3 regions of the Ruegeria sp. BF10 genome follow, and region 2 is predicted to be linked to each of the others. Evidence: riboswitches for the same ligand, from Rfam matches in the RefSeq annotation. Region 2 holds a riboswitch; each other region holds the start of a gene.

The links. Region 2 has a riboswitch for cobalamin ahead of ACR0DJ_RS20225 (DUF4198 domain-containing protein). Riboswitches for the same ligand answer to the same signal wherever they lie in the genome.
Region 1: linked by a shared signal. The riboswitch ahead of ACR0DJ_RS19530 (hypothetical protein) and the one ahead of ACR0DJ_RS20225 (DUF4198 domain-containing protein) in region 2 are both predicted to bind cobalamin.
Region 3: linked by a shared signal. The riboswitch ahead of ACR0DJ_RS17090 (hypothetical protein) and the one ahead of ACR0DJ_RS20225 (DUF4198 domain-containing protein) in region 2 are both predicted to bind cobalamin.

Annotation. Positions count from the first base shown of each region.
Region 1 covers NZ_JBQFTR010000009.1:7,427-14,644, reverse strand. Annotated here, with positions in the region: gene ACR0DJ_RS19550 (bifunctional 2',3'-cyclic-nucleotide 2'-phosphodiesterase/3'-nucleotidase) at 1-1,412, shown strand, start outside; RNA gene ffs (signal recognition particle sRNA small type) at 1,452-1,550, shown strand; gene rsgA (ribosome small subunit-dependent GTPase A) at 1,719-2,744, shown strand; gene ACR0DJ_RS19535 (alpha/beta hydrolase family protein) at 2,784-3,704, opposite strand; cobalamin riboswitch at 3,775-3,996, shown strand; gene ACR0DJ_RS19530 (hypothetical protein) at 4,088-4,495, shown strand; gene ACR0DJ_RS19525 (protein-tyrosine phosphatase family protein) at 4,487-4,999, opposite strand; gene ACR0DJ_RS19520 (DNA polymerase III subunit gamma/tau) at 5,170-6,936, shown strand.
Region 2 covers NZ_JBQFTR010000011.1:16,428-23,645, forward strand. Annotated here, with positions in the region: gene ACR0DJ_RS20205 (ATP-binding cassette domain-containing protein) at 1-611, opposite strand, end outside; gene ACR0DJ_RS20210 (ABC transporter permease) at 611-1,684, opposite strand; gene ACR0DJ_RS20215 (sugar ABC transporter substrate-binding protein) at 1,793-2,812, opposite strand; gene ACR0DJ_RS20220 (ROK family transcriptional regulator) at 3,065-4,189, shown strand; cobalamin riboswitch at 4,314-4,512, shown strand; gene ACR0DJ_RS20225 (DUF4198 domain-containing protein) at 4,644-5,429, shown strand; gene cbiM (cobalt transporter CbiM) at 5,436-6,047, shown strand; gene ACR0DJ_RS20235 (cobalt ABC transporter permease) at 6,044-6,619, shown strand; gene cbiQ (cobalt ECF transporter T component CbiQ) at 6,619-7,218, shown strand, end outside.
Region 3 covers NZ_JBQFTR010000005.1:47,992-55,209, reverse strand. Annotated here, with positions in the region: gene ACR0DJ_RS17130 (NAD(P)/FAD-dependent oxidoreductase) at 1-295, shown strand, start outside; gene ACR0DJ_RS17125 (hypothetical protein) at 249-794, shown strand; gene ACR0DJ_RS17120 (MFS transporter) at 794-2,017, shown strand; gene ACR0DJ_RS17115 (DUF3833 domain-containing protein) at 2,014-2,631, shown strand; gene ACR0DJ_RS17110 (DUF3833 family protein) at 2,628-3,170, shown strand; gene ACR0DJ_RS17105 (hypothetical protein) at 3,200-3,424, opposite strand; gene ACR0DJ_RS17100 (hypothetical protein) at 3,539-3,907, shown strand; cobalamin riboswitch at 3,951-4,154, shown strand; partial or broken gene ACR0DJ_RS17095 (IS3 family transposase) at 4,172-4,321, opposite strand; gene ACR0DJ_RS17090 (hypothetical protein) at 4,413-4,709, shown strand; gene ACR0DJ_RS17085 (mechanosensitive ion channel family protein) at 5,065-6,000, opposite strand; gene ACR0DJ_RS17080 (response regulator) at 6,056-6,871, opposite strand; gene ACR0DJ_RS17075 (NepR family anti-sigma factor) at 6,965-7,153, shown strand; gene ACR0DJ_RS17070 (RNA polymerase sigma factor) at 7,146-7,218, shown strand, end outside.

The sequences.
Region 1 (7,218 bases), on a different contig from region 2:
TGTCGGTGGGAAACAAGGATGTACCCATTCGCGTCGGCGTGTTTTCGGTTCTGCCACCGCAGACAACACGTTGGGAAGAACACAATCTGAACGAAACCGTAGAGGCGGACGACATCGTTGTCGCGGCCCGGTCCCTGACGCGTCTTTTGCGCGTAAAGGGGTGCGATCTGATCGTGGCGCTCGCCCATTCCGGGCTTGGACACCCGGACACAGCGACCGACACTGAAAATGCCGTTATTCCCCTGGCCGCGATCGAGGGCATCGACGCTGTGGTCGCCGGGCACACTCACCTGACCCTTCCCGCACGCACCGGCGCGCAAACCCCGAATGTGGATTACGTGAAAGGGCTGGTGCATGGAACGCCGGTTGTCATGCCCGGCTCGGCAGGCGCATATCTTGGAGTAATCGATCTCGCCGTTACCCTACAGCCCCAGTCGGGGCTGCGTGTTGTTGACAGCCACGCCGAATTGCGCCCGATTTCGATGGGCGGCACCGCGATTGGCGAAGATTTGGAAATCGCGCATCTGGTTGAACACGCACATCAGCAGACCCGTCAGGACATGGCAGCGCCCGTTGCGCACGTCTCGGAGACATTGCACAGCTATTTCAGCTTCTGTGCGCCGGATCGTGGATTGACGCTTGTTGCCGCCGCACAAGCAGCCGCGTTGCGCCCTTTTTTACACGGCACCCCGCTTGCAGAGCTGCCGCTGTTGTCAGCCGCGTCACCAGCCAAATGCGGCGGACGCTCTGGCCCCAGGCACTACACGGACGTGCCACCCGGTGAAATCTGTCTGCGTCACGTGGCGGACCTGCATGTCTTTCCCAACGAGTTGCGCGCGGTTCAGATCACGGGTGCGCAGCTGCTGGAATGGTTGGAGATGTCAGCCAGTGCATTCAACCAACAATTCCCCGATGCCGAGGCAGAACTGTTCGACCGGGATCGGGCGGGATACAATTTCGATGTCATCTTTGGCCTGTCCTATCAGATCGACCCGTCGCAACCGGCGCGTTACGATGTCGGGGGGCAAATGATCCATCCCGGCCACAGGCGAGTGCATCATCTGACTTGCGCGGGCCAAGCCGTGCGGCCGGATCAGACATTTGTCGTTGCGCTCGATAATTATCGCGCAAGCGGAGGCGGACATTTCCCGCATGTGTCATCGGCCCCTGCCATAGATCTGCCCCCGCTGGATATCCGGGACATTTTGCGAGACTACATGACGCACCGCCTGCCACCCGACCCATTGGCCCGGCAACCTTATCCGTTCTCGCTGATGCCGAAATCGGGGATGAAGACCATTCTTCGGACAGGGCCCGGTGCTTTGAAATATGTCGACGAATTGAACAGGTTTGCCCCCACGATTCTGGAACCTGACGAACAGGGTTTTGCGCGCATTCGCCTGACGCTCTGACGGGTTGTCTTTTTCCGAAGCCTTCCCTATATCCAGAGTCGAGAGGTTGGCGCGGGCGAGCGCCTCGCCAACCTGGTCAGGTCCGGAAGGAAGCAGCCACAACGAGCCCCGCTTGGGTCGATGTCCAACCTCTCACTTTATGAACCTTAATGAACCTTGGCCGCAGGAGGGCTTTATGATTGTAGCAAAGATCCTTCGGGCAGCACGGTTCTGACCTCACGGTATCAACTGACTGCCTGAACACATGACCCGGGGATGAGCGATTGCCATCCGTCGGGAGTGCTGTTTCTGACGACAGGCAGACCAATGTTTCTTACACTTTCGGACCTGGGATGGTCCTCTCACTTTGCTGCGCAACACGCGGCTTATCCTTCCTGCACACCTTTTCGCATCACTTCCGTTCATCGGGACCGCCTGATCGGGCTGAACCCGGATGGTGAAGTCCCGTTGCTGACCCTCGATCAATCAACCGGCACCTATGCCGTTGGCGACTGGGTTCTCACCGACGACGACAAACGCGTGCGCCATTTGCTCGACCGGCGCAGCCTGCTGCACCGGCGCGCCGCCGGAACAGGTGCCGCGACGCAACTGATCGCAGCCAATGTCGATGTGCTGATCATCGTCAGTTCCTGCAATGCCGATTTCAATCTGCCCCGGCTGGAACGATATCTGGCGCTTGCGTATCAGGCCGGGTGTTACCCGGTCGTCGTTCTGACGAAGGCCGACAAATCGGCGGACCCTGAAAGTTTCACGGGACAGGTACAATCACTGGACCCGTTCCTGACGGTTCTGGCGATCAACGCGCTGGACCCGGCAGAGGTTGAAAAGGTTCTGTCCTGGTGCCCCAAAAGCCAGACCGGAGCGCTGGTTGGCTCGTCGGGCGTTGGCAAGACGACGCTTGCCAATACCATGACCGGTCAGGATCTCGCCACCTCGGACATTCGCGAGGATGACGCGCGGGGCCGGCACACGACGACCGCTCGGGCACTGCACCGGATGCGCAACGGCGGCTGGTTGATCGATACACCCGGTATGCGCGCGTTGCGCCTGCTGGACGCTCAGGACGGGATCGACGACGTTTTCTCGGACCTTGCCGCGTTGAGCCGGGACTGCCGTTTTTCGGATTGCCAGCACAGCTCCGAGCCCGGATGTGCCGTGCAAAAGGCGATCAGCCACGGCACGCTTGACCCGGCTCGATTGGACCGGTGGCGCAAGCTTCGGCGCGAAGATCAGCGCAACTCAGAAACTGTCGCGCAGTCCCGGGCGCGGGACAAAGCGTTCGGCAAGATGGTCCGTGGCGTCATGAAGGAAAAGAAGCTTCGTAACCGGTGATGGCAGGACGGTGCCCGGCCCGTCCTGCGCCGCGTCTGGTCAGGCGATCAGTCGCGGCCAAACCGCTGCGTTGCGCCGGGCAAATGCTCCGATATGTCCAACCTCAGGCAACCCGAAATCGGCGGGGCTCAGCAGGTGACGGTTGGCATCGGGGCCGTAAAGGTCCGCAAGCCGCCAAACCGCTTCCGGCGGCACCATCTGGTCGTCCTCGAAGGTGAACAAATCCACGGGCGTTCCAGAATCCTTCCACTGCGCCGCAGGTAACTCATGCCCGATTTCAGGCACATAATTCAAAGGCGCGGTACACCATTTGCGCCACTGCCAATAGACCGATGCCGGCAGGTCCGAGCCAAACCCGATCGCCTTTCCGGGAAGGTAGCCAAGGGCTCGGGCCAAAAGCGGAGCATGGCCGTACCAGAACAACCCCGCCAAACCCCGATAGGGCCACGGATGGTCGCTCAGGGTCACAAGCCCCGAACACACACAGATCATCCGGTCAATCAGATCGATATCCGGTTGCACAGGCCCCAACATCGCGCCGACGGAATGGCCGATGGTCCAGTGTTTCGCATTCGGGTATCGCCGACGCATTTCCGCCCGTGCCGCGGGCATGTCGATCAAGGCCCAATCCGCCATGGTCGCACGCGAGTCTTTCAGGCGGCCGGTCAAGGAATGCCCATAATCCCGATAGTCATAGGTCAGGCAGGCCATACCCTTCTCAGCGGCAAGCCATCGTGCGAAATGACGGTAATAATCACGCGGCACACCCGTTGCACTGTTCAGCACGACGACGATTTCGGGCGAAGTCAGCGGGCTATACAACCGGGCAGACAGTGTTTTCTGCCCGGAAGGAAAGCGAAACTCCTCGGTCAATACCGTTTGCTCTGTATCCAACATGATCTCTGGCTTTTCGCTTGGTAAATCCGGTTTCCGAACCTCGACACCCTCGACACTATGCATGAACCTACATCGTATCCAGCATGACCAAGCGTCCGGCCAAAAGATCGGCTTGACTCGATGCGTGCTCAAACGCTAGCGGTTGTGTGATGGTTTCCGGCCTCCACAAGGGGTCGGGATGAAAAGGGAACACGGTGCGGTAATGTCTGGTCATGCAGGCAACAACCAAATCCGCGACTGCCCCCGCAACTGTAAGCGGTAAGCGATGCCAAAACACCACTGGCCCGAAAGGCTGGGAAGGTCGGCAAAGCGATGACCCGCAAGTCAGGAGACCTGCCATCGGAAACGAAACCGAAACTCGGACGGGGTGTCCGGGCAGGTCCTGACGGCATCACGCTGTCCCACCTGTCCCAAATATCCTGTCCACCACGCGCGGAGGGCGCAGGATGATCTGGAAGACAAAAACGCATGAATTCAGTGCAACAGTATGTCAGCGGACGGGCAAAACCTGCCCCGCTTTGGCGCGGCTGGCGCGCTCGATATCCGAAGCCATGACCCAGGCGACCTCGGCCACAAGTGATGATTTCGAGATTGAGGGCAGCAGCGAGCTGTCACATTGCACCGACGGATGTCACGCAGTTTTCAGGGCGCAATCAGACAGCATTCGTGTCTTTTGCGGCACGCAGCCCGAAGCCGCAATTGAGCCCCTGAACCTCTATGCCGAATTGGTCTTCGGAAACACGGTCAGTGCGATGCCATCCGGCGTCGTGCAAACCCCACCCTGCGCGATGATCGAAGTTTCCACGATCCGGCCGCGAAAACCTGTTTGCGCGCCCGCGCAGATTTCAATCTGAGTCCAGACTGACCTGTGCCTGCGCACGCTGCGAGGCCCAGGCCAGTTGCGCATCCGTTTCGACGGCGCAGGGGCGCACCGCCCGCAATCGTTCCAGCGCTGTGTCCGCGCGTTCGCCGCATTCAATCATCAGCCGCAGAACAACCATACCTGACCTGCCACAGCCCCCACGGCAATGCACCAAAACGCGACCTCCTCCTGACAGCGCGTGTCGGGCTGCGGCGCTGACGGACGGCCACGCGTCATCAATCGCCTGTGTCGGCGCTCCGAAATCTTCGATCGGCAGGTGAACCCATCTGCTGGCGCGGCTTTGAATGTCGCTGCCGAAATCCTTCGCCCCATCCTGAAGCATCTCGACATCCGTTGTCATGGATACAACAAGCCCCGGCTGCCAGCCTGCGATCATATCCAGATCGCTGAAATAATCCCCGCCACGTCCGGGCATCGAGGTCAGTGCAAGCGTTCCGCCACCGACTTGCAGGGCGTAGATCACCAACTGCGACATGAAACGTGTCCTCCCCAAAGAACTCTTTACAAAATGAGTCATTAAATCTGCTAACGCAGTTTAGTGCGAAAGCGACTCGTTTCTAAAACAAAAATCATCACACCACGCTGTGGACGCGGGCAACGGTGGCCACTACGCTGTGCCCAAGCCCCGAATCCCAACGAGAAGACATGACAGACAGCTCCAGCCCCGCCTATCAGGTTCTCGCCCGCAAATATCGCCCGGAAACCTTTGCCGATCTGGTGGGTCAGGATGCCATGGTGCGCACCCTGAAAAACGCGTTCGCGGCCGATCGGATCGCGCAGGCCTTCATCATGACTGGCATTCGTGGCACCGGCAAAACCACGACCGCAAGGATCATCGCCAAGGGCATGAATTGCATCGGTCCGGACGGAACCGGCGGCCCCACAACCGAACCCTGCGGTCAGTGCGAACATTGTGTCGCCATCATGGAAGGCCGCCATGTCGACGTGATGGAGATGGACGCCGCCAGCCGCACAGGCGTCAACGATATCCGCGAGATCATCGACAGCGTGCGCTATCGCGCTGCCAGCGCGCGTTACAAGATTTATATCATCGACGAGGTCCACATGCTCTCGACCAGCGCCTTCAACGCGCTGCTCAAGACGTTGGAAGAACCGCCCGCGCATGTGAAGTTCATCTTCGCGACCACTGAAATCCGCAAAGTGCCTGTCACTGTGCTGTCCCGCTGCCAGCGCTTCGACCTGCGCCGGATTGAACCCGAAGACATGATTGGCCTTCTGCGCAAGATCGCCGAATCGGAAAACGCCCGGATCGCCGAAGACGCGCTGGCGCTGATCACCCGAGCAGCGGAAGGATCGGCCCGGGACGCGACCTCGTTGCTGGATCAGGCGATTTCGCACGGGGCTGGCGAGACGACCGCCGATCAGGTTCGTGCAATGCTTGGACTGGCAGACCGTGGCCGGGTTATGGACCTTATGGATATGATCCTGCGCGGCGATGCCGCCGGAGCACTTACCGAGTTGAGCGGCCAATACGCCGAAGGCGCGGACCCGCTGGCGGTGCTGCGCGATCTGGCCGAAATCACGCATTGGGTGTCCGTCGTGAAGATCACGCCTGACGCGGCGCAGGACCCGACGGTTTCTCCGGACGAACGGACCCGGGGCCAACAGATGGCCGAGGCTCTGCCGATGCGGGTTCTGACCCGGATGTGGCAAATGCTGCTGAAGGCACTCGAGGAAGTCTCGGCTGCCCCCAACGCCATGATGGCCGCCGAAATGGCCGTTATCCGCCTGACTCATGTGGCTGATTTGCCCAGCCCCGAAGAACTGATCAAGCGATTGCAGGATACCCCGCCACTGCCGCCGGGCGGGCCCAATGGCGGCGTTTCGATATCCCGACCGGGCGCCGCCGGTCCGGCGCCGGCTGGCGCGGCCCATCCGCCTACCTTCGCATCGCTCTCTCGCGGTGCCGGTGGTGCGCCGGTTGCAGCCTTGGCGCAGGATACCCAAACGGCCCTTGCGCGGTACCCGACCTTCGACCACGTGGTCGAACTGATCCGGACCAATCGCGACGTGAAGCTGCTGGTCGAGGTGGAAAACGGCGTGCGCCTCGTCTCCTATCAACCCGGACGAATCGAATTCACACCAGCCGCCCAGGCACCGGCGGATCTGGCTCCACGGCTGGGCTCTGCCTTGCAACGCTGGACAGGAAACCGGTGGGCGGTCTCGATCGTCTCGGACGGGGATGCACCCACAATTGCAGAAATACGGGACGAGGCCGAGCTGGCGCTGAAATCCGAGGCTGAAAAACACCCTTTGGTTCAGGCTGTGCTGGCGCAATTCCCCAAGGCGAGAATCACCAGTATCGAAACGCCGGAACAACGCGCCGCCAAGGTCGAGACCGAAGCGCTTCCCGAGGTTGAAGACGAGTGGGACCCGTTCGAGGAAGATTGACCTCGCGCCGCCCTTCCCCCCCCGGTTTCAATCGAACACATCCACCCTTGATGTGAGGCAGGGACTTGTGCACATATCCCCTCTGCCTGCATGTCTCAGATCGTTTGTTGCGACATCGGCCAGCGGAAGGTGACCCGTGACAACTCTGATCCGGGTGCTCCCTGGCCATTCAAACCCCGCCCAGAGTTTCTGTGCCCCATTCAATCACTCTCGGTTGCAGACCAAATGCGCGCCAAGGACGATCTGCGCTTGTCGGGCCTGCTGGCAAATTTGGCGTCGCAG
Region 2 (7,218 bases):
AGGATGATCGGAATGCCCCGCGATTTCACGTCGAGGATCAGTTCAAGAACGCGACGGCTTTCCTTCACACCCAGTGCGGCCGTTGGCTCGTCCAGGATGATGACTTTTGATCCGAACGCCGCGGCCCGCGCCACGGCAACACCCTGACGCTGACCCCCGGACAGAGTTTCAACGGCTTGATTGATGTTCTGGATCGTCATCAGGCCCAGTTCGCTCAGCTTGTCGCGGGCGAATTTCTCCATCGCCGGACGGTCGAGCATTCGGAGCCATGATCCCAACGGCCCTTTGCGCCGGATTTCGCGCCCCATGAAGATGTTGTCCGCAATCGACAGGGCGGGGGACATCGCAAGCGTCTGGTAGACCGTTTCGATACCGGCTTCGCGCGCGTCAATCGGCGAGTGGAAATTCACTTTGCGGCCTTCCAGCCAAACATCACCTTCATCCGGCACCACCGCGCCCGATATCGCCTTGATCAGTGTTGACTTGCCTGCGCCGTTGTCGCCGATCACGGCCAGAATCTCGCCCGGCATCAGATCGAAATCGCACTGATCCAGCGCCGTTACCTTGCCGTAGCGCTTCACAAGGTTCCGTCCTTTGAGAATAGGTTCCATCAGGCTGCCACCTTTCTGATCCACTGGTCGACCGCGACCGCTGCGATGATAAGGATGCCGATCAACAGGAACGTCCATTGCGCATCAGCGCCCAGCAATCGAAGCCCAAGCGTGAAGACCCCGACGATCAACGCTCCGAACAATGATCCGAGAATGGACCCGCGGCCACCGAAAAGGGATATGCCCCCGATCACGACCGCCGTTATGCTTTCAATATTGGCCAACTGGCCAGAGGTCGGAGACACGGACCCGATCCGACCAATCAGAGCCCAACCCGCGAAGGCGCAGATCAGCCCGGACAGCATGTAAACCGACATCAGCGTGCGATGCACATTGACACCGGACAGCTCGGCAGCTTCCGGATCATCACCGACCGCATAGACATGCCTTCCCCAGGCGGTATGACGAAGCGCATAGGAAAGCACGAGGATAAGCACCAGCATGAAGATCACGCCGACGGTGAATACTGCCCCGCCGACGTTGAACTTGGCACCGAACAGTTGCAGGATGCTGGCATGTTCCTCGATCTCCTGTGACCGGATCGTTTCGTTCTGAGAATAAAGGAAATTTGCCGCGAGAACGATTTGCCACATGCCAAGCGTCACGATGAACGGTGGCAGTTTGATGCGGCTGACAAGATAACCGTTCACCGCGCCGATTGCTGTGCCAACGAAAAGGCCGCAAATGATCGCGACCGATGGCGGCAGCCCATATCGGAAGGTGAACTGTCCCATGACAACCGACGACATCACCATGATTGCCCCGACGCTGAGGTCGATACCGGCGGTCAAGATGACGAGGCTTTGCGCCGCCGCCACGATCCCGACGATCTGGACCTGCTGCAAAATCAGGGTCAGTGCAAATGGCGAGAAAAACTTGGAGCCCAACAAGACACCGAAAATGACGATGGCAGCCACAAGGACGATCAACGGCACCAGAGAGGGGTTCACATGCAGAAAATGCTGAACCGTTCCGACAAACCCGCGGTGGTGATCGTCGAATTCGGCAACCTGTTCCGGGCTGCCTTTCGCAGCGGCTTCGAAGTCGTCTGATCGTCGTGAAGTATCGGACATGAATGTTCCCCCAAAGCGTCAGGTCACTGACGACTTTAGCAAGTTTTCGGGCGATTGGGTGGTTTGAAAAGCGGAAGGCCGCCCTCTGCGGCCCTCCGGGTGGTCAGGTCATCCCCAGCAGAGGTCCATGCCTTCTTTGACCGAGATCGACTCGACGCCTTCGGCAGGCTTGTCCGTTACAAGCGCCACGCCGGTGTCAAAGAAATCCTTGCCGGGTGTGTTTTCTGGTTTCACGCCTTCGTCCGCCCATTTCTTGACGGCCTCAACCCCCAGCGATGCCATCAACAGCGGGTATTGCTGTGACGTCGCGCCGATCACACCGTCGGCAACGTTTTGGACGCCCGGGCAGCCTCCGTCCACGGAAACGATGAGCACGTCATTTTCGCGCCCGATGGCTTTCAGCGCTTCGTAAGCGCCTGCTGCCGCAGGTTCGTTGATGGTGTGAACAACGTTGATCGTCGGATCCTTGGCCAGAAGGTTTTCCATCGCGCGGCGACCACCTTCTTCGTTGCCGGCGGTGACATCACTTCCGACCAGACGGGGGTCATCTTCATCGCCGATCACGTTCGGGTCCGCCAGATCGATACCGAAGCCTTGCAGGAAACCCTGATTGCGCAGCACATCCACTGTCGGCTGGCTGACGGCAAGATCCAGTGTCGCGATTTTGGCGTCGTTGGCCGCGTCGCCCAGCGTGGCTTTTGCCCATTGTCCAATCAGCAGCCCGGCCAGGAAATTGTCCGTGGCAAACGTCGCGTCAGCCGAGTCAATGGGTTCCAGCGGCGTATCCAGAGCAATAACCAGAACCCCTGCATCCCGCGCCTGCTTCACGGCCGGAACGATGGATGAAGTGTCCGAAGCCGTCAGCAGAATGCCCTTGGCGCCGTCCAGAATGCAGGTCTCAATGGCTTGCACCTGCGTTTCATGGTCGCCGTCAACTTTGCCAGCAAAGGCTTTGAGCGTCATTCCCAGCTCTTCCGCCTTCGCTGTCGCGCCTTCCTTCATTTTGACAAAGAACGGGTTGGTGTCTGTCTTGGTGATCAGGCAAACGGTTTCACCTTCCGCCATTGCACTGCCAGCCATGGCAGTAACCCCGAGCGCAGCTGCACCCGCAAGTTTTGCAAGTTTCATCGATTATCCTCCCAGTTTTTCCTATGCCGAGTAGGGCACGAGGGCGATCAGGCAAAAACCCTGATCCCATAAGAAACAATCACAAGAATCGAAATTTGAGTCAATAAATAAATCACTCTTAATTATTATTGACAGGGCGGGCGGGCTTTCCCATTCTTCAGCAGGAAAGGGGTGGTCGTGCCGGAAAATTCATCACGGAAAAACTCGATTGGTTCACAGGGGTCAGTGGTGCGCGGAACCAATCAAAGCGGCATGCGGGCCCGCAACGAACGGCTGGTGTTGTCGCTTGTCCGACGTCATCAGGCCCTTGCGAAGTCCGAACTCGCGCGCATGACGGGACTGTCGGCACAAACGGTTTCCGTCATCATGCGTCAATTGGAAAAGGATGGGTTGCTTCTGCGCGGTGAACCGGTCCGCGGGAAAGTCGGGCAACCTTCCGTTCCCATGCGTCTCAACCCGGATGGTGCGTTTTTCTTTGGGCTCAAGGTCGGGCGCCGCAGTACCGAGCTGGTTTTGACTGACTTTGTGGGAAACGTGCGGCAACGCAAGCGGCGAACCTATGACTATCCAACGCCGAAAGCCACTTTGGAGTTTTCCACGCAGAGTCTGGGCAAAATGATGTCATCCATGTCGCCCGAGGCCAAAGGCAGGATTGCGGGTCTTGGAATTGCCATGCCGTTCTACCTGTGGGACTGGGCCCAGGCCCTTCAGGTTCCTCAGGAAGAAATGGACCCGTGGCGCGTATCAGACCTGAAGGCTGACCTGGCTGGTCGCCTCGATATGCCGGTTTTTCTGCAAAATGACGCAACGGCGGCTTGTGGTGCGGAACTGGTATTCGGTCCGGCCGATGGACCAAGGGATTTTCTGTACTTCTATATCGGGTTTTTCATTGGCGGCGGTGTGGTTCTCAATGGCGCGATCTTTTCGGGGCGTGGAAACTCGGGTGCGATCGGCCCCCTGCCTGTGCCGGATGGTACGGGCGGTGTCAGGCCGCTTATCGACGTGGCCAGCCTTTATGTGCTCGAGCGTGCGATCACGACAGCAGGGGCGACCTCGCTGTCTTTATGGGAAACGACCGAACGTTGGGATGTGCCAAATGTTCAACTGGAAAACTGGTTGAAACAGACGGCGAGCGGGATTGCCCATGCGATTGTCTCATCCTGTAGCCTGATAGATTTCGAATGCGTGAAGATTGACGGCTGGATGCCGCAGGACATCAAGGCGCGTTTGGTTGAAATGGTCGAAGACAAACTGTCTGAGCTTAACCTGACCGGTCTTGAGCGCCCCGTGGTGCTGGAAGGGACCGTGGGCCCGGAAGCACGCTCACTGGGCGCGGCAAGCCTGCCATTGTCGGAAAGGTATCTTTCAGAAGCTTAGGCATGAAATCATCCTGCTGCCTTGGATTTTTCACGAAGTCGATTTACCCGCCCGAACTGCCGAATTCAGCATTTTTTCGACGGCCACGGCACATTTTCGTTGACCGAGGGCTGAGTTGTCTGGCAAGCCGCTCGGCATGTCCGGTTCCGGGGCTTGCTCTGGAATCAATAGGGAATGCGGTGCGGGCTCAGGCCCAATTCCGCAACTGCACCCGCAACTGTAAGCGGCGAGCAGGGCTGAAACGCCACTGGGGTTTGCCCGGGAAGGCCAGTCCAACGCTTTGACCCGCAAGTCAGGATACCTGCCGGACATGTGCCCTCTAACGGGCACTCCTAATCGGCGACGGGATGTGCGTCGGACCAGGATGCCTGAAAGGGTAATTTGGCGTTGTATGTCCCGTGGTCAAAACGAATTTCGCGCCGGGATTGGCGCGAAGGGACAAGGACGACTGTTCATGAAAACGCTGCTCAGCGCAGCCGCTGCCGCGGTGGCTCTTCCTGCCATCGCAGATGCGCATTTCCTTTTGGAATACACCACCGACACCATGATCGATAAACCGGGCGATGTACCGGTCAAACTGATTTTCTGGCATCCGTTCGAGAATGGCCATGTCATGGATCTGGAAAAGCCGCAGGAATTCTATGTGATCCACAACGGTGAAAAGACCGATTTGCTGGACACGCTGGAACCTATCCGGTTCACCGGCGGGGAAAACGAGGGCGCGGCGTTCAAGGGCAGTGTCCCGGTCAAACGTTCGGGCGACTATGTGCTGGTGACGGTTCCTCAGCCTTATTATGAGGAATCCGAAGACATCTATATCCAACAGCTCACCAAAGCCTTCCTGAACCGTAACGAATTGCCGACCGACTGGATGAATCCCGTGGGGCTGGCGACCGAGATTATCCCGCTGAACAAGCCGACCAACATCATCGCGGGTTCGACTTTCACGGGCCGTGTGCTGGCTGATGGTCAGCCGGTTGCGGGGGCCGAGATCGAGATCGAGTACATGGCCGCCGAACCCGACATGGAAAGCTCGGCCGCTTCTGCACCGAAAGTGTCACCAATGCCGGGTGGTGCGGTGGTCGCAATATCTGACGACAACGGGTATTTTTCGTTCGGCGTTCCAAAAGACGGCTACTGGGGTTTCGCAGCACTTGGATCCGGTCCGGCAACCGAACATGAGGGCAAAGAACTCAGCCAGGATGCGGTGATCTGGATTCGCGCCTGGGATCTGGAGTAACCCCGAATGCACATCGTCGACGGAGCCCTTTCCAACCCGGTTGTTGTTGGCGGCGCCATAGCGGCCGCGGGCGGGATCGCCATGGGTCTCAGGTCTCTGGATCTTGATCGCATCCCCACTGCCGGTGTGCTGTCAGCCAGTTTCTTCGTAGCATCGTTGATCCACGTACCCATTGGTCCGTCGTCGGTCCATTTGATCCTCAACGGTATGGCCGGGCTGCTGCTTGGTTGGGCCGCATTCCCGGCTTTGTTCGTCGGGCTTTTGCTACAGGCGGTCTTTTTCGGCTTTGGCGGGTTGACGGTGCTGGGGATCAACACCGTCAATATCGCCCTGCCCGCGGTGGTGGCCGGAATGCTGTTCGGTCGTCTGATCGCGCGCGGGACACCTTTGCAAGGTGCGATTTGGGGCGGTGTCGGCGGCGCATTTGCAATTGCGGCGACAACCGGCATGGTCGCGATTTCCCTGGCGCTGTCGGGGGATGAGTTCCTGCCCGCTGCCAAGCTTGTTTTCTTCGCCCATATTCCAGTCATGGCCATCGAGGCGATTTTGACCGGGTTCGCCGTCTTGTTGGCGCGCAAGGTCAAGCCCGAACTGTTTTTCAGAGGAGCAACCACATGAAGCATCTGGTTGTCATACTGGCTGTGTGCTGTGCGCCCGTGCCTGCCCTGGCGCACAAGGTCATAGCCGGCGTTTTCGAGTCGGGAGACGTGATCGAGGGCGAGATCGGCTTTTCCAACGGTGATATGGCAAGCGGGACCGAGGTCATTGTCACCGGCCCGGACGGGGCCGAGCTGGGTCGATCGGTCACGGATGCGGACGGTTTCTTTGTCTACACGCCGACCTCGGCCGTGGCGCACACCTTCTTTGCTGACCTTGGCGCCGGGCATGTGGCCGAAGTCACGATGTCTGCCGAAGATGTCGCGCGGGTTCTGGGTGTTGCCGTGGCAGAAACCGGAGACTCGTCTTCGGCTGCTTTGACACCGGCCAGCGGTTCGGCGGCTTCTCTCAGCGTCGAAGAACAGCAGGTTATCGCCAAAGCCGTGCGTGATGAATTGCGCCCGCTCAGGCGCGAGATTGCGGCCTATCGCGAACAGAATGACCTGCAAACCATCCTTGGCGGGATCGGGTACATCGTTGGTCTGTTCGGTCTGGGCTTTTACATGGCGGCCCGCCGCAAGCTGGCGTCCTGATGGCACACGTTCTGGGGCACCAAGAAAAAACACTGGCCGAAGCCGGTGACGGGCCGGACGGTCTGATCAGCCAGCTGGATCCCCGGATGCGTATCGTCATGGCGGTTGCTTTTGCTGTCGTGACCGTGGCGCTGTCATCCCTCGGCGCGCTTTGCGCGGCGCTGACAGTGTCGCTTTCGCTTCTGATAGTTTCCCGTCTGCCGTGGCGAAAGACGTTGAAGCGAATGGCCATGATGGATGGGTTCATCCTGTTCATGCTGGTCCTGCTGCCCTTTTCCATGCCCGGAGCCCCGATGTTCACGCTTTGGGGATTCCCCGCAAGCTGGCAGGGTTTCTGGAAAGCGGTCGAGATTGCTTTGACCGCCAATGCCGTGATCCTGTCCCTGATGGTTTTGGTCGGCACGATGGAGCCAGTCACTCTGGGTCACGCCTTGCATCGTCTGCGGTGCCCGGAAAAGTTGGTTTACCTGCTGATGTTCACGATCCGGTATATCGAGGTGTTGCGGGAAGAATACCTGCGCTTGCGCGCGGCCATGAAGGTGCGCGGTTTTCGGCCAGCAACAAACTGGCACACATATCGCAGCTTTGGCTACCTTGTG
Region 3 (7,218 bases), on a different contig from region 2:
GTTTGTAACGCTGAACGCCTCAACAGAAATTCCCGCGGATAAAATCTATGATCAGGTCGAATTTGCCCATCCGGTATTCGACAAGGCCGCCCTGAAGGCGCAAGGGCAAATCCGCGAGATGCAGGGACAGAACCGAACCTGGTTTGCCGGCGCTTACAACCGGCACGGATTTCACGAAGACGGGATAGCCAGCGCGATGCATGTCGTTGCTCGAATAAATGGTGCCCCGCAAACCATCGGAGCTGACAATGGCATTCCTGGGAAAGACCCGGCCATTTCTGTCGCCGCCGAATAAGGCGATATGGCGCACGGCGTTTCTTGCACTTTCTTTGCTGATCCCCAATGGGCTGATCGCATCGCCGGTCACGGAAGAGCTGAACGATGCCCAACTGCGCGGAACCGCGACGTTCCGGTATCTGGGTTTTCCGATCTATGACGCCAAACTTTATACGCCCAAGGGCGCGCCGTTCAGTTGGAGCGAAGATATCGCCCTGCAACTGACCTATCGCAAGAACATCAAGAAGAAAGCGCTGGTCAACTCGACGCTGGACGAGATGGACCGCATCGGCCGTTCAGCGCCCGTTCGCGACGAACTGAACCGGTGTTTCAAGACCGTGGCAAAAGGGGACAGCTATCTGGCGGTTTCCGACGGTCCCGACAAGATCAGTTTCTGGCTGAACGGGCAAAAGACCTGCACCATGGCCTATCCGGGCATCAAACGCAGTTTCATGTCCGTATTCCTGGGGGACAACACGCGGTCCGCGTCCTTCACGCGCAGGCTACAGGGGCGATGATGCTCTATCCCCGGGTCAGTCTTTATGCGCTGATGCTTGCTGCGGCGGGTATTCCTCTTTATATCCACTTGCCGCGCTTTGCAGCCGTGAACCTGGGTATTGGCCTTGGGGTCATTGGTGCCGTTCTGCTGGTGATCCGTTTGGTGGATCTGGTGCAGGATCCGTTGATTGGTTGGGCAATCGACCGATGGCCCGGCGGCCAGCTTGCATTTGCGGCGATGGCGGCTTTGGGGCTGGCGATCGGGTTTCCCCTGCTTTTCAATCTGCCGCAGGGTGCCAGCGTGCCGGAACTGGTCGCAATCCTGATCTTGCTGTTTTCAGCATACAGCCTGGGAACCATTCTTCTGTATGGTCGCAGCGCAACTTTGGCAAAGCGCACCGACCCGAAAGAGCTGATGACACTGGCCGCCTATCGTGAAGGCGGGCAGTTGACCGGCGTGGTCATCGCAGCCAGCGCACCAGCCCTGTTGTTTGCTTTCGGGGCAAAATCCCAAGGCTACCCCGCTTTCGGAATGTTTCTGGGACTGCTATCCATTCTGACCCTGGTGCTGACTGTCCCGATCTGGCGACGGACCCCGATAACAGGAACAGGTTTGTCTTTTTCTGGACTGGGTCAGGCCGGCGGCTTGCGCCTTCTTGCACTGGCTTTGGTAAACAGCCTTCCGGTTGCCATCACTTCAACCCTGTTTCTTTTTTTTGTGGAAGACCGGCTGCAACTGCCGGGCAAGGCGGGTCCCTTGTTGATCCTGTTCTTCCTGAGTGCAGGCGCGAGCGTCCCGCTCTGGGCAAAGCTCAGCAACAGGATTGGCCCGAAACAGACCCTGATAATCGCCATGCCGCTCTCGATCGCTGGCTTTATCGGCGCGGCCACACTGAGTGCAGGAAACCTTACCGGGTTCGCCGTCATCTGTCTCGCCTCGGGCGCGGCCCTTGGCGCGGATATGGTCGTGTTGCCCGCCATGTTCTCGGTCGTGCTGACCCGGGCCGGGCTGAACGCATCAGCCGCGTTTGGCATCTGGTCCTTCGCTGGCAAACTGGGCCTCGCCCTGGCTGCCTTTTTCACTCTGCCACTGCTGGAACGCAGCGGTTTCACCCCCGGTCAAACCAATTCCGCACAGGCACTGACCACACTCAATCTTGCCTATGCGGTGCTGCCCTGCATCCTGAAAGTCGGAGCGTTCGGGATGGTGTTGACCCTGCCTACCGAGGTCACAAGAAAATGAACGCTTTCACCATCATCCTTCTGGTCCTTCTGACCGCTGTCTTCATCCGCACAAGGCTGCTGAGTTTTCGCGCGCAATCGCCGTCCGATTACAGCGGCACCGGGCCAGGTTTTTCGCTGAAAAAACACCTGAACGGAGAGATCTTGTCCGAGGGCCTGATCTATGGCCCCAACGGCAAAATGTCGAACAGCTTTGTCGCGCGCATGTCCGGTGAATGGCAAGGCAACGCGGGCACGCTAACCGAGTACTTCACGTATTCCAACGGAAAACAGATGACCCGCAAATGGTACCTGACGCTGGGAACCGGAGACACATTCACGGCAATGGCGGATGATATCGTGGGCGAAGGTCGGGGTGTCATCTCGGGGTCAACCGTGAAACTCACCTATCGCATCATCCTGCCCGAGGACGCTGGCGGGCATACTCTGGATGTCACCGACTGGATGTACCTGACAGAAACCGGCGTCATCATGAACCGGTCCGAGATGCGCAAATTCGGCATCAAGGTCGCGGAACTGGTCGCCACGATGCGTGCAAACCCGAAATCAAAACCGATCCACGCGATTGGTTCGAACGGGTATGACGCGACTTCGGAAGGGAAGCCGTTGCAATGATCACCTTTCGCTCTTTCATCGCCTGCGTCGCCATCACGAGTCTCGCGCTTCTGGCGGCCTGCTCCAGCAAACCCAAAGTACCAAAAACATTTCTGTCGGACCGACAGTTGAACCTCGAGGAATTCTTCGACGGTAAAACCGTGGCCTACGGTCAGTTTCAGGATGTTCTGGGAAATATCCCCCGCAGATTCACAGTTGATATCGACGGGACATGGGACGGCGAAACCCTGACCCTGATCGAAGACTTCGTCTACGATGATGGCGCGACGGAACAACGCATCTGGACATTGACCAAAACCGGAGAGGATACATGGACCGGTACGGCGCCTGGCGTACTGGGCACCGCCAGCGGGATTGAACGCGGGGATACGTTCAACTGGAAATACAAGATCGACCTGCCGATCAAGAACGGGACCATGCGTGTCAAGTTCGACGACTGGATGTGGCTGCTGGATGACGACCGTCTGCTGAACCGCGCGTATGTCTCACGCTATGGCGTCCGTCTGGGTGAAGTCATCCTGTTCTTCGAGAAGAAATAGGGCCGCCAGGCCCGGTTTCATCACAACAGTCAGTAGAAAATAAACTCGTCCACCAATGCGGTCGTCGATCCCTTGACCTCTCCGGCCGTGTTCGCCCTTGGCCCGTCCGAGGCTGCGCCCTCGGCGCGTTCGCCGCATTCGATTTTCAAACGCGCGCGTTCTATCTGCCCCCAGAGGAAAAACAGACCATCCCGTTTTCCCATGAGGCGCGCAGGAACCCTTGCCCGCAAAACACCTGTTTTCGGTTTTGGCATCTGCTCTCTTACTGCCTCCGGTGTTTTCCACCATTGTCGGAAAACGTAATGGTTTTTCCGAAAAAAGACAATTTTTTATGGACAAAATGAGGTTTTCTACCATCCGTTGACAGGATGGGCTGGCAACTCTCGCATGACGGATATTCGCCGTCTTTACCTGCCTCATGGCAAGCCAGCACCATCCCGCACGGATCAACGTCACCCAAACGGGCATTGCTGCAAACCGCTTTCCTTTGGCCTGACACTCTCTTTCCCAGCCAAGGTCAGGCGACGCGCAACGTTTCGTTTCTGATCACAGCGACCAGGCCGTCGCCGTCGCGGTTGGGGGTCAGTTTGACGGCGTGGATGTCAGACGTGGCCGCATACACCGCAAGGCCATTGGACCCGCAGAACGCCGTGCTTGCGGGCCTGCCACGCCCCTCAGCCAAGGACCGTGATCCCGGTGCTGTCCACTTTGCCGGAATGTTTCCATGTCTGTTTTGAAACCGGAAATGCCGCCAGCATTTCAGCGCCCAAGCGGGTAAAAAGTACGCTGCCATCGTGAGGTGCCGCTGTTTGATTCTCAGGCAGCGGAGAATTGGGAAGCCGGTGGAATTCCGGCACTGCCCCCGCAACGGTAAGGAAGGTCAGGTTCGACAATCAACCACTGGGACGAGGATCCCGGGAAGGTGTCGCAACCGGGTGCAAGCCCCTTTCAAGTCCGGAAACCAGCCTTGCAGATATGTCAAACCGCGGGTGGCGGTGGGGGCACGGGTTTCGGACGTGGTCCTCGCCCTTGAGGCCGTCCAGCACGATCCTGGTCTTCTCTTCGGCCGAATACTGTTTGCGTGTGGCACGGCGGATGTCATTGACAACCTTCTCGCCGTGGCTCTTGCGTGTTCCGGGTTTCTGTCTCATCTCCACTCCTTGGTGGGTACGATGTGCCAGAAACCCTCTCTTATCAAATCGACTTAAACTGTCCCATTGGCGCTGACGTCACACAAGCAGGGTGGAAAAACCGGAAAAGGACGCAGGAAACCAGTTCAAAGTCGTCGTCACTCCGGGCGAGTTCTTTGACAAGCACGGGAGCCCGATTTCGACCGAAAACGGCTGCCCCCCCAATCTAAAAGAGGACGTTCATCGTGCCATAGTGAGCGTTTCGGATTCAGAGGAAGCTGTCACTTTGCAACGGAGACAAGACGAGTCGGGCGCTGAGTTCATGCGTCGCTTCGACCAGACAGGCATCGAGATAGGTAAGAAGGTTGGCACGACCCTTTGCCTGCCCTGGGATGCCAAGTGGACTTAATTGCATGTTTGAGCTTCGAGCCAGCCGGAGTCTGAGCGTGAAATGACTGAGTAGGATCATATTGACCAGCGCTGGGCCTACCAAGACAGGTACTGCCGCTCAGGTTCTAGCCCAAGGATTACTATTCGTGACAATCTCCTCTGGCTTGTGTCTCTTCGTTGCCATGCTGATCTTCGGTTTTCCCAAGCATAATGGCGGACCACTTCATTGGGAGAGGATCAGGCCAACTCATTTTGGCGTTTCAGTCGCGGCAATCATTTTAGCGACCCAGCCCGATGACCGCACCTCCGTTGCTCAAACCCCTAATTTTGTCTGAAGAGTGCTGGCTTCAGGCATCTGGGGTCAACAGTCAAGGTTACTCTGCCGCGATCGCTTTTTCTCGCTGAGTCTTTTCGCCTTCAATCAACAGAGTGCGGGTCGGAAACGGAATATTGATATCCGCTTCGTCCAACGCCTCTTTGACTTTGCGCTTCATGTCTGCCTGGTATTGGAAGTAGTCCGAAGACTTGCACCAGACGCGGACAAGAAAATCGACGCTGCTGCTGCCAAGATTGTTCACCTGGATGAACGGTTCGGGGTCAGCCAGCGAACGGGCGTCCGACATGATCGTCTCGCGAATGACGCGCTCGGCCTCCGCCAAGTTGACGCCGTATCCAACGCCAAACGTCCACTCGGCACGACGGGTCTCGTAGACGGAATAGTTCTTGATGGTGTTTCCCCACACCTCGGCGTTGGGAACGATAACCTTGACGTTCCCCATATCCGCAATTTCGGTGTAGTTCAGGGTGATATCTTTTACAGTTCCGAGCACCCCATTCACGTCGACGAAATCGCCGATCTTGAGCGGCCGGAACAGGATGATCATCACGCCGGCTGCAACGTTGGACAATGTGCCTTGCAACGCAAGACCAATGGCCAAACCGGCGGCACCGATCAGCGCGATGATCGACGTCGTCTGCACCCCGAACGTGTTCAGAATGAACAGCCCGGTAAACGCCAGGATCGTATAGCGCGCCAGATTGCCAAGAAAGTTGAACAACGTATCGTCCAGGCGTTCCGATTTTTCACCGACGCCCCGGATCTTCCGGCTGACATATCTTGAAATCACAAGCCCAAGCACCAACAGGATCAGCGCGGCGATCGTGTTCGCGACAAGGCCAAGAAGGGCCTCGAGCGTCAGCAGGTCGCTCAGCGATTTCCCGTCATACAGCTCGGTATTCAGAACTTGCGACAGTTCGGCCCAAACGGTGTTCGTCACGTTCTCTGCGGTCTGTGCAATCTCGTTTTCCATGGTGTTCCTCGTGTTTCATCGCCTGAGTTTTTTCTTGCAGCGCGGTCCTGCCGGGTCAGACCTCGATCACGGCGCTAGAGGCAAAGAACATGGCCTGGCTGACGGCCGATTTGACCTGTTCTTCGGTGTAGGGTTTGGAAATCAGAAAGGCGGGTTCGGGGCCTTTGCCTGTCAGAAGGCGCTCGGGGAATGCGGTGATGAAAATGACGGGGCAATCGCCGTGCTGGGCAATGATGCGGTTCACCGCATCGATTCCGCTAGATTTGTCCGCCAGCTGAATGTCCGACAGGATCAGGTCGAACGGCTCGCGCTTGGCCAGGTCAATGGCGGCGGTCTCGGTGCGTGCGACCCCGATGACCTGGTGGCCCAGGTCGGCCACCATCGTCTCAAGATCCATCGCGATGATTGCTTCGTCTTCGATGATCAAAATGCGGCCAGAAGTGTGGCGAGCCATTTCCTCGTAGGCGATATCGATCAGCTTCTGAGCCTCGGCGGGTTCTATCTGCATAATTGCGGCGATATCGCTGACCGAGAACTCTTCGACCGTCCGTAGCAGCAAGGCCTCGCGCGTGTTCGGCGTCAGGCGTGCCAGCTGGGCGTGGGCGCGCGATTGGATGTCAAAACTGCCGCCATCAGCGTCAACGGGCATTCCCGACGTTGACCATATACCGTGAAAAACACGAAACAACGCGACCCGCGGCGCGAGATCGGCATCGAACTGGGCGGGATCTGCCAATATCGCCTCAAGCGATGCTGCGGCGTAGGCGTCGCCACTGTCCTGTGAACCGGTGAGGGCACGGGCATAACGGCGCAGAAACGGCAAGAGCGGGCCAATTTGATCTGCGACGGAAACTCCGGTCAGCTCGGTCATCTATGTTTTCCTCATTTTTTTCACTAAACTCGGGAACCAAACGCACACTGGGGCGTTATGGTTCCAGCAAAAGTGAAAATTTCTGATGATGCCATGACAAAACCACAGCCCAGCCGAGAACATCGGCAAGAAATAGAAAAGCGGATCGACGAAAACCTCAAGCGGGCTTTCGATGAGGTAGCCAACGAACCGGTTCCGGATCGGTTCGTCGATCTTCTCGAAAAACTGCGCAACCAGACCAGTGTTCCCAAAACGGGTGACGCGGGAGGCTCGGATGGTTGATCCCAGAGAAGAGCTTGTCGAACATATCGGCGCGATGCGTGCCTTTGCGATCAGCCTGTGCCGCA